DNA from 3 places in the Paenibacillus pabuli genome. Region 2 is predicted to be linked to each of the others. Evidence: predicted binding sites of a transcription regulator. Region 2 holds the regulator's gene; each other region holds the start of a gene.
What was found. Region 2 encodes Rex, which represses fermentation and respiration genes when NADH is low (regulators of the CRP and FNR family bind a similar motif). Its sites were predicted from a motif close to TTGTGAAATATTTCACAA; they were not measured.
Positions count from the first base shown of each region.

Region 1: a site for Rex is predicted at 1,395-1,412, ahead of pflB (formate C-acetyltransferase). Genes of this name have one in related genera too.
Region 3: a site for Rex is predicted at 1,329-1,346, ahead of nirB (nitrite reductase large subunit NirB). Genes of this name have one in related genera too.

Region 1 is NZ_JBDOIO010000004.1:1,274,948-1,278,237, reverse strand. Features, by position in the region: gene pflB (formate C-acetyltransferase) at 1-1,310, opposite strand, end outside; gene adhE (bifunctional acetaldehyde-CoA/alcohol dehydrogenase) at 1,853-3,290, opposite strand, start outside.
Region 2 is NZ_JBDOIO010000004.1:1,454,497-1,457,786, forward strand. Features, by position in the region: gene dinG (ATP-dependent DNA helicase DinG) at 1-1,550, shown strand, start outside; gene ABGV42_RS26270 (redox-sensing transcriptional repressor Rex) at 1,739-2,392, shown strand; gene ABGV42_RS26275 (amidohydrolase) at 2,379-3,290, shown strand, end outside.
Region 3 is NZ_JBDOIO010000004.1:921,728-925,017, reverse strand. Features, by position in the region: gene ABGV42_RS23720 (hypothetical protein) at 1-89, shown strand, start outside; gene ABGV42_RS23715 (hypothetical protein) at 115-237, shown strand; gene ABGV42_RS23710 (metal-dependent hydrolase) at 416-1,123, opposite strand; gene nirB (nitrite reductase large subunit NirB) at 1,435-3,290, shown strand, end outside.

The DNA.
Region 1 (3,290 bases), 180 kb from region 2:
GCCAGATTGGCACGAGCGCCGAAGAACTGCATTTGTTTACCGATCTTCATGGCCGATACACAGCAGGCAATACCGTAGTCGTCTCCGTAGATTGGACGCATCAGATCATCATTCTCATACTGGATGGAGCTGGTTTCAATCGACACTTTGCTGCAATACTCTTTGAATGCCTCCGGAAGTTTGGTGGACCAGAGTACAGTCAGGTTTGGCTCCGGTGCAGGTCCCAGATTATGCAGGGTATGCAGGAAACGGAAGCTGTTTTTCGTTACACGCGTTTCCCCGTTCACGGACATCCCGCCAATGGACTCGGTCACCCACGTTGGGTCACCGCTGAAGAGCTCGTTGTAATCCGGTGTACGCAGGAATTTGACGATCCGCAGTTTCATAACGAAATGGTCAACCAGTTCCTGAGCCTGCTCTTCAGTCAAATTGCCTTCCTGCAAATCACGTTCAATGTAGATATCCAGGAACGAAGATACACGTCCAAGGGACATGGCAGCACCGTTTTGCTCTTTGATGGCAGCGAGATAACCAAAGTACAGCCATTGGAACGCTTCTTTCGCTGTGGTAGCCGGCAGGGAAATATCGAAGCCGTGCATTTCGCCCAGCTGCTTCAATTCCTGCAGAGCCCGGATTTGTTCGGATAACTCTTCACGCAGGCGGATCACGTCTTCATCAATGACATCCACTTCAAGAGCGTTCAGCTCTGCTTTTTTGGCGCGAATCAGGAAATCCACACCATACAGAGCAACCCGGCGATAATCACCGATAATCCGGCCGCGGCCATAAGCATCAGGCAGACCGGTAATGATGCCTGCTTTGCGTGCTGCACGCATCTCGGATGTATACGCATCGAATACACCCTGATTATGTGTTTTGCGAATATTGGTAAATATATCAATGACTTCTTGAGGCATTTCGAAGCCGTAAGCTTGACATGCATCAATCATCATGCGAATTCCGCCTGTTGGCTGAATAGAGCGTTTGAATGGAGCATCGGTTTGTACACCGACGATCTGTTCTTTGGATTGATCCAGATACCCTGGTTGGTGAGACACAATCGTTGCCGGAGTGTTTACGTCCACATCCAGTACGCCGCCGTTGTCCCGTTCTTTTTTGGTCAGATCAGATACGATGTCCCACAGTTCTTTTGTGTTCTGTGTTGCCCCTGCGAGAAATGCCTCATCCCCGTAATACGGAGACAGGTTATGTGCCAGAAAATCATTCACATCCACGGATTTGGTCCATGTGCCTTTCGTAAAGTTTCTCCAGCCTGTTTGTTGTTTTACGTCTTTTTCGATCACCGACATAGTAATCCCTCCACAAATTTGGATTTCCGGACACATGACAGGGTGCAGCAAAATTCGTCTCATCTGTGCCCAGAGCCGCGATTAATGTGAACTTTTTCACATATCAGCCGGAACACGTTCTCTCTACATGGGAACCGGAACCGCGGGATGGATGTTTTTCTTACATTTTCAGTATACGTCCTGCCAGTTTCACCATCTGTGATTTTTATCACAAAGTTGGTGAACTTCCTCACTCCACCGTTGCTGGATCATAGTGAAAGTAAAAGTTTACACCAGATCACTGCGTGGCAGAACAACCTTCCAATCGCTGTTATCCCCAGATTTTTTCGTTCCCTTTTTAAAGGGAAAAATCCGGGGATAAACGCGAACGCTTCGCTTTTACAGGTTATTTCTGCCCCTCCGTTGTCGTGTAAAATGTTAAATTCAACGGATCCCCCAAGGATTCCGTTCTCGACAAAAAGACGGCAATCGGGGCTCCCCTTCCGGGGAACCCTGAAACTGCCTTAACCTTAAACTGATTGTTTACTATTTTGCACTATAGTTTATTCAAACCGTCCGTAGAACGCATTCCGGTAAACGTCTGCCAGTTCAGTCACCAGTGGCAGTTTCGGATTAGCAGTTGTACATTGGTCTTCGAATGCGCGATCAGCCAGATAGTCCACATGAGCTTCAAAGTCTTTGGCATCGAATCCGATTTCCTGGAACGATTCCTCAATGCCCAGTGTTTTGTTCAGTTTGCGGATCGCATTGATGAGGCTGTTTACCCCTTCTTCTGTAGTGCGTGCAGGCAATCCCAGAATTCGGGCAATTTCAGCATACCGTTCATCTGCTACGAAGTGCGAATATTTCGGGAACGATGCAAATTTAGTCGGTTTTTTCGCGTTATAACGAATGACGTGCGGCATCAGGATTGCATTGGTACGTCCATGTGCCGTGTGATACTGACCGCCCCATTTGTGCGCCAAGCTGTGGTTAATGCCCAGGAACGCGTTAGCAAAAGCCATGCCGGCAATCGTCGAAGCATTATGCATTTTCTCACGTGCCAATTTGTCACCTTGCAGCGCCGATTGCTCCAGGTATTGAAATACCAGCTGGATAGCTTTGATGGCCAGACCATCGGTATAATCATTCGCCATAACTGATACATACGCTTCGATGGCATGTGTCAGTACGTCCATACCTGTATCTGCAACGGCTGTTTTCGGCAGGGAATATACGAATTCAGGGTCTACGATTGCGACGTCAGGTGTAAGCTCATAGTCTGCGAGCGGATATTTGGTGTTGCCCAGATTTTTGTCCGTGATGACGGCAAACGATGTTACTTCCGAGCCTGTACCCGACGTTGTCGGGATGGCTACGAATTTTGCCTTTGATCCAAGGCGTGGATATTTGTAGATCCGTTTACGGATATCCATGAATTTTTGCTTCAGATCGTTGAAGTCCGTGTCCGGATATTCGTAGAACAGCCACATGGCTTTGGCAGCATCCATCGGGGACCCACCACCAAGAGCGATAATGCAGTCAGGCTGGAAGCGTCGCATCATTTCCGTACCGCGGTCTACCGTAGTTGTTGATGGATCGGGCTCCACATCCGAGAATACTTCGATCGCTACCGGCATTTGGCGTTGACGCAGATAATGCTCCACTTTTTCCACATAGCCCAGTTTGACCATCATGGCATCCGTAACGATGGCTACGCGAGTAATATCAGGCATTTTGGCCAGATACTGCGTTGCTCCTTTTTCGAAGTACACTTTGTTCGGCACTTTGAACCATTGCATATTCACGGTACGGCGAGCCACCCTTTTCACATTGATTAAGTTGACGGCAGTTACATTCGATGAGGTCGAGTTACGTCCATATGAACCACATCCCAGGGTCAATGACGGCATGTTGGTGTTGTAGATGTCCCCAATGGCGCCGTGTGTGGATGGTGAATTCACGATAATCCGTCCCGTTTGCAGACGATCCGCGAATTTA
Region 2 (3,290 bases):
TCGTCATTACGAATCATTCCAAACTGTTTACGGATGTAAAAGCAGCTCATCAGCTGCTCCCTGCTTACGATAGTCTTGTCATTGACGAGGCTCATCATCTCGAGGATGTGGCGGGTAAGCACTTGGGTCTACACATGAAATATTTCACGTTGGTTCATACCCTGACCCGATTGTTTAAGGATAGTCGGAACGGTCAGCTTCCCATGCTGCGTACACAACTGGCGGGTCATGAGAATTCGGTGCAGTGGGGCTCAGTCATTGACCAGATGTTCCCGCTTGCTGTTGAAGTCAAAGAGATGTGGGATCGTTTGAGCGATGCCTTGTTTAGCTTGCTGCCTGAGCGGAGTGATGCTTCTCCGGGTGAAACGGGGCAATTTTCCCTCAGACTGAAGCCTTCAATGAAACCGGCGAAGTGGCAGGAGCTGCAGGATTACGAAAACCAGATTTATGTCACACTGGGGGACTTGATCCGTAAGGGAGACAAGCTGCTTCTTGAAGTCAAAGAAGACCAGGACGATTATCAATCGGATAGCTTGATCACGGACATTACAGGTCTGCTTAAGGATTTGGCAACGCTCAAAGAGAACCTTCGATTCTTCATGCGAATGGATGATGCCAAAACGGTATACTGGATGGAGGCGAGCGGCCAATTCCGCAGCAAATCACTGCAGCTCTATGCGGTTCCTGTTGATGTTAGTGCACAGCTGAAGGACATGTTCTTCGATAAAAAGAAAAGCGTTGTCCTTACTTCGGCTACGCTCTCTGTCGATAAGTCATTTCAGTTCATGATCGAACAGCTTGGCTTGCAGGAAGCGGCTGACAATAACCGTTTGCTGACGTCCATGCTGCCGTCACCATTCCGATACAGGGATCAGGCACTGCTGGTGATACCTCGTGATTTCCCAAGCGTAAAGGGCAGTGTTGGTGATGCTCACTTTGTCGACATGCTCGTAAGATCTCTGGCTGAAACGGCTATTGCGACACGAGGACGCATGATGGTGCTCTTTACTTCATACAGAATGCTGCGGCAGGTGTATGACCCATTAAAAGAGGCACTGTCGGGTAACGATATTTCGCTGCTCGGTCAAGGTGTGGACAGTGGCAGTCGTTCCAAGTTAACCCGCAGGTTTCAGGATGCGAAAGCAACGGTACTGCTCGGCACCAGCAGTTTCTGGGAAGGGGTCGATATCCCTGGAGAGGCGCTAACCTGTCTGGCCATTGTCAGATTGCCCTTCCAGCCACCGAACCATCCTCTTGTCGAAGCGAAGAGTGAACTGCTGCAGGAACAGAAAAAGAATCCGTTTATGAAGCTGTCTGTTCCACAGGCCGTAATTCGTTTCAAGCAGGGATTCGGAAGACTTGTCCGTACGGCAAAGGATCGAGGCATTGTCATCGTTTACGACACACGGGTGATTGAGTCTTATTACGGAAAGTATTTCTTATATTCATTACCGGGTCCCAAAATGGAGCATATGCTGACGGAACAGATGGTTCCCCGGATTAGCGAGTGGCTGGAAACACCAGCACAGGACCAATCTACTGTAAATTAGGTATGACGTCGTTGCGCAATAAGGGCTTCTCGCTGTAAACTTTATTAGAGTGTGGATCATCCTTGGAGCACTTTTAATTTTATATTTCATAAGGCATCTTGCATGATTTCATTCGGAGACGAAAACGGTTATGCGGGATGCTACATTTTTATTTATCTATCGTGGCCTTGGTAAGGGGGAGCAATGTAATGAAATCAGATAAAATTTCGGAAGCTGTGGTACGCAGATTGCCTGTTTACTTACGTTATTTGAGTGAACTGCATCAACGTGAGGTAGGCACGGTGTCATCACAGGAACTGGGACTACGCCTGGATCTTAATCCTGCCCAGATTCGCAAAGACCTTGCATACTTTGGGGACTTCGGTCGCAAAGGCATTGGATATGACGTATCGTATCTAATCGAAAAAATCCGTCATATCTTGAAAATTGATCAGCAAATCAATGTTGCTCTGGTCGGGGCGGGTAACTTGGGACATGCATTATCCAATTACAATGCCTATCTGAAAGACAACATGAAAATTGTTGCTGTTTTCGATGCATACGGCCCTAAGATCGGCAGTCAGATTAACAGCTTGAAGGTACAGCCCATGAATGAACTAACGGATTCGGTCAAAAAAGATAATATTCGTATTGGCATCATTACCGTTCCGGATACCGAAGCTCAGAACGTAGCCGATCAGCTCGTGGAATCCGGCATTGAAGCGATTCTGAACTTTGCACCAACCATCTTGAAAACACCACCGCACGTCCGTATTCATCATGCTGATTTTACAACGGATCTGCTTAGCCTGGCTTATTATCTGGAGAACGGAAAGGACGACGAGGAAGATGACGACAAATAGATGGGTAATTCATAACGGCAAATTTGCTGTGAATCAGGGTACGGAATGGACTGTGGTTCAAGGATATATGGTCGTTGAAGACGACAAGATTGTGCATATTGGTGAGACACTGCAAGATGGAGATGAGAACCTGCCGAAGGTTGATGGCAAAGGACTGGTCTTTTTGCCGGGTCTGATCAATACGCATGGTCACGCAGCCATGTCGCTTCTGAGAGGTCATGGGGACGATCTGGCCCTGCAAGTATGGCTTCAGGAGAAAATGTGGCCTATGGAGGCGAAAATGACGTCTGAGGACGTGTATTGGGGTACCTCCCTTTCTGTATTAGAAATGCTGAAAGGCGGAACGACTGCATTTCTGGATATGTATGACCATATGGACCAGGTGGCGAAGGTGGTTGAACAATCCGGTATCCGGGCCGCATTGGCACGTGGTGTTATTGGTCTCTGTTCTGAAGAAGAGCAATTGCGCAAACTGCAGGAATCGGCTGCGTTTGCACGCGAGTGGAACGGACAAGCTGGTGGTCGAATTACGACGATCATCTCACCGCATGCGCCGTATACTTGCCCTCCGGATTACATAGAGAAGCTGGTACAGGTTGCACATGATCTGGATCTGCCGCTGCACACCCATATGTCGGAAACCCTTCGCGAAGTCGAACAGAATGTAACGGATTATGGTCTGCGTCCAGTAGCACATTTGGAAAAGCTCGGTTTCTTCTCTCGTCCTTCTCTCGTAGCTCACGCTGTGCATTTGAATGATGAGGAGATTGAAATTCTGGCACGCCATGATGTAGCGGTCTCTCACAATCCGGGAAGCAACCTGAAGCTTGCTTCGGGTGTTGCGCGAGTTCCGGATCTGCTGAAAGCTGGAGTAACCGTATCTCTGGGAACAGACGGA
Region 3 (3,290 bases), 530 kb from region 2:
CGGATAAAGTGGTCCAATTTCTTGACGAGATGGGCGATGTGACTTTGGATGATGTGATGCGGGCTTTCCAAAAAAGAATGAATTCCTAAATGATTAGAATGAAATGAGGTTGGGATGATGTCTGACTTTGATGGAACTGGATTTGCAGAGCTATTAATTGTAGTCATCCTTGTTGTGTTATTTGTATTTGGCTCTTCCGATATTGATGGGCTTACCGATTCCCCATCCTCTTCCTGATCCTAGTTCACAAGTGGATAGCCGCTTGAACGATCTACATGGCAAGGAGCGTTACAGGACTCGGAGAGTCAATAAAAACGCCAGTCCATGTATCCAGGACTGGCGTTTTTGAATTCTTTTGCTGTTCAGCACGTTTGCATAATCCGATTCAAAACCACGACGCAAAAATTGCTCAGAGTTACAGGAATAACGGCGAAAATGCGATCCAGGCCAAAATAAGCGTTAGCACGATACATACATTTTCTACCACGGCTCCATGTTTGGTCCCCGTGCTCATCAAATTCGCTCTGATCCGCCACTTCAGTGGCGGAAGCGGACGAATCCCGCGATTCGTCAACGAGTCTGCAAGAAGATGCATGGCATAGGCTACTCCACCGGCAACCCAGATCTCCGGTCCCTGCACATGCGTTGTGCTGTATAAGAGTCCTCCCCAGACTGCAGTTCCATAGACAGTATGTGTTAGCCCTCTATGGGTCAGCGTAGTACATAACATGAGCAGACTCCCCGCAATCAGGTTCCATGGCGCTAATGCGTGACCGTAGAATACAAGACCCAGTCCGATGACAAACATTAACACTTTGCGGAGCGAACGTGACGGCAGGAAAGATACCAGTCCGACCAAAATGGCAAGCAGCAGATTCCAAGGCTTCGCCTGCACATAAAAGTACACAAATACGGCTGTAGGCAGCAAAATGGTTTGCAGCAGCCTGATCAAACTATTGGGCAGCGCCTTGGATACCAACAAGGAATTCGGCTCATCAATGTCCGGCAGCAGTGAACCAATGAGCGCAACCGTAACTGCCGGTGCCGTTACTTGCATCCCCATCAGCTGAAGAACAGATAGTGAGACGCCTGTTCCAATAATCAGGTGGGATCTTCCCATCATGATGCAAAAACTTCCTTTCGAAGAAATAGGGAACATCATATCCCATTCTCGATGTTACACCGAAAAGAAAAAGAGAACAATAGTTCGTATTTCTTATTTTAGATTAGAGTCACGACCTCAATACCTTCCCTTCTTCATACTTCAATAAAAAACAGTTTCCGTGACGGGGCTCACACTTATTAAATTGTGCTACTTATATCTTTCTTAGTGAAATAAATCACATTAAGTGTTAGCAATCCACGGTATGATTCAAATATAAACCACTAAAAATGTTGATATTGTCCAGTGTTAAACCAAGGAGGCTTACACACATGAACGGAAAAAGAGAAAAACTTGTCGTGATCGGTAACGGTATGGCCGGCATTAGTACGGTTGAACAAATTTTGAAATTGACTTCACGCTATGACATTACGGTTTTCGGCACGGAGCCCTATCCCAACTATAATCGGATCATGTTGTCCTATGTCCTGGAGGGCAGCAAAACCATTGATGATATCGTGCTGAATGATCTGCACTGGTATGAAGACAATGGCATCACGCTCCATACCGGGACAACCGTGTCCCGTATCGATGCAGACAACCGGGAAGTCGTAACGAACGAAGGCACACGGGTGCCCTACGATAAAGTCATTATCGCTACAGGTTCCAGCTCCTTCATTCTCCCGGTTCCGGGTCATGATAAAGAAGGCGTTGTCGGATTTCGGGATATTGCCGATTGCAATATGATGCTGGAAGCAGCCAAGCAATATAAAAAAGCAGCTGTTATCGGCGGAGGACTTCTCGGACTGGAAGCGGCCAAAGGACTGGTGCAGCTCGGCATGGACGTTACTGTAGTGCATCTTATGCAAGACTTGATGGAACGTCAGCTCGATCCTCAGGCTTCGGCCATGTTAAAAGCGGAACTGGAGCGTCAGGGTATTCGTTTCAAAATGGGGGCCCAGACGGCTGAACTGATCGGTGGGGAACGTGTGGAAGGTCTCCGATTTGCCGATGATACCGTGCTGGACGCAGACTTCGTCGTTATGGCCGTAGGCATTAAGCCCAACACAATTGTAGCCCGTGAAAGCGGCATGGAGGTTAACCGGGGCATCGTCGTCGATGACTACATGCAGACTTCACTGGAAGGCGTATATTCCGTCGGGGAATGTACCGAACACCGGGGCGTATGTTACGGCCTCGTTGCCCCTTTATTTGAACAAGGCATGATTCTCGCCAAGCATATCTGCGGTGTGGAGACTGCTCCGTATGAAGGCTCTGTCGTATCTACAAAATTAAAAATTTCAGGTGTGGACGTCTTCTCCACAGGTGAGTTCCTCGATAGTCCGGACCATACGGTGATCAGCCATAAGGATGACTGGAAACGGACTTACAAAAAAATCCTGCTGCGGGACAACATCATGGTCGGCGCTGTGCTCTTTGGTGACGTGACCGATTCTGCCGAATTGCAGAAATTAATCAAACAAAGAGCCGAAATGACGGATGAGCTGTATGCCTCGCTGATGGGTACGGGCTGTGGCGGTCACAAAAAAGCTGCCTCCGTCGAAACGATGGCCGAGGACGAGATCGTATGTGGATGTAATGGTGTAACCAAAGGAACCATTGTCGATGCCATCACGAATCAGGGTCTGACCAGCGTCGACGAGATCAAAGCCTGCACTGGTGCAACCCGTTCATGCGGTGGCTGCAAACCGGTGGTGGAGCAAATTTTACAATACGTATTGGGAGACAACTTCACTAGTGGTGCCAAACAGGGCATCTGTGGATGTACCTCGCTCAGCCGGGATGAAATTGTAGCTGAAATCAAGCAAAAAGGTTTGCAAACGACCAAGGAAGTGATGAATGTCCTGGGCTGGAGCCAGCCTGAAGGCTGTTCCAAATGCCGCCCGGCAATCAACTATTACCTGGGCATGATTGCGCCGGATACACATGAAGACGAGAAGGAATCCCGCTTCGTTAATGAACGTATGAACGCCAATATTCAGAAAGATGGCACGTATACGGTAGTACCGCGCATGTACGGCGGTGTAACCACTCCGGAAGAACTGAAACGCATTGCGGACATTTCGGTCAAATACGATGTAAAAGCAGTCAAGGTTACCGGGGGACAACGTCTCGATCTGATCGGGGTCAAAAAAGAGGATCTGCCGCAGGTATGGGCGGAGCTGGA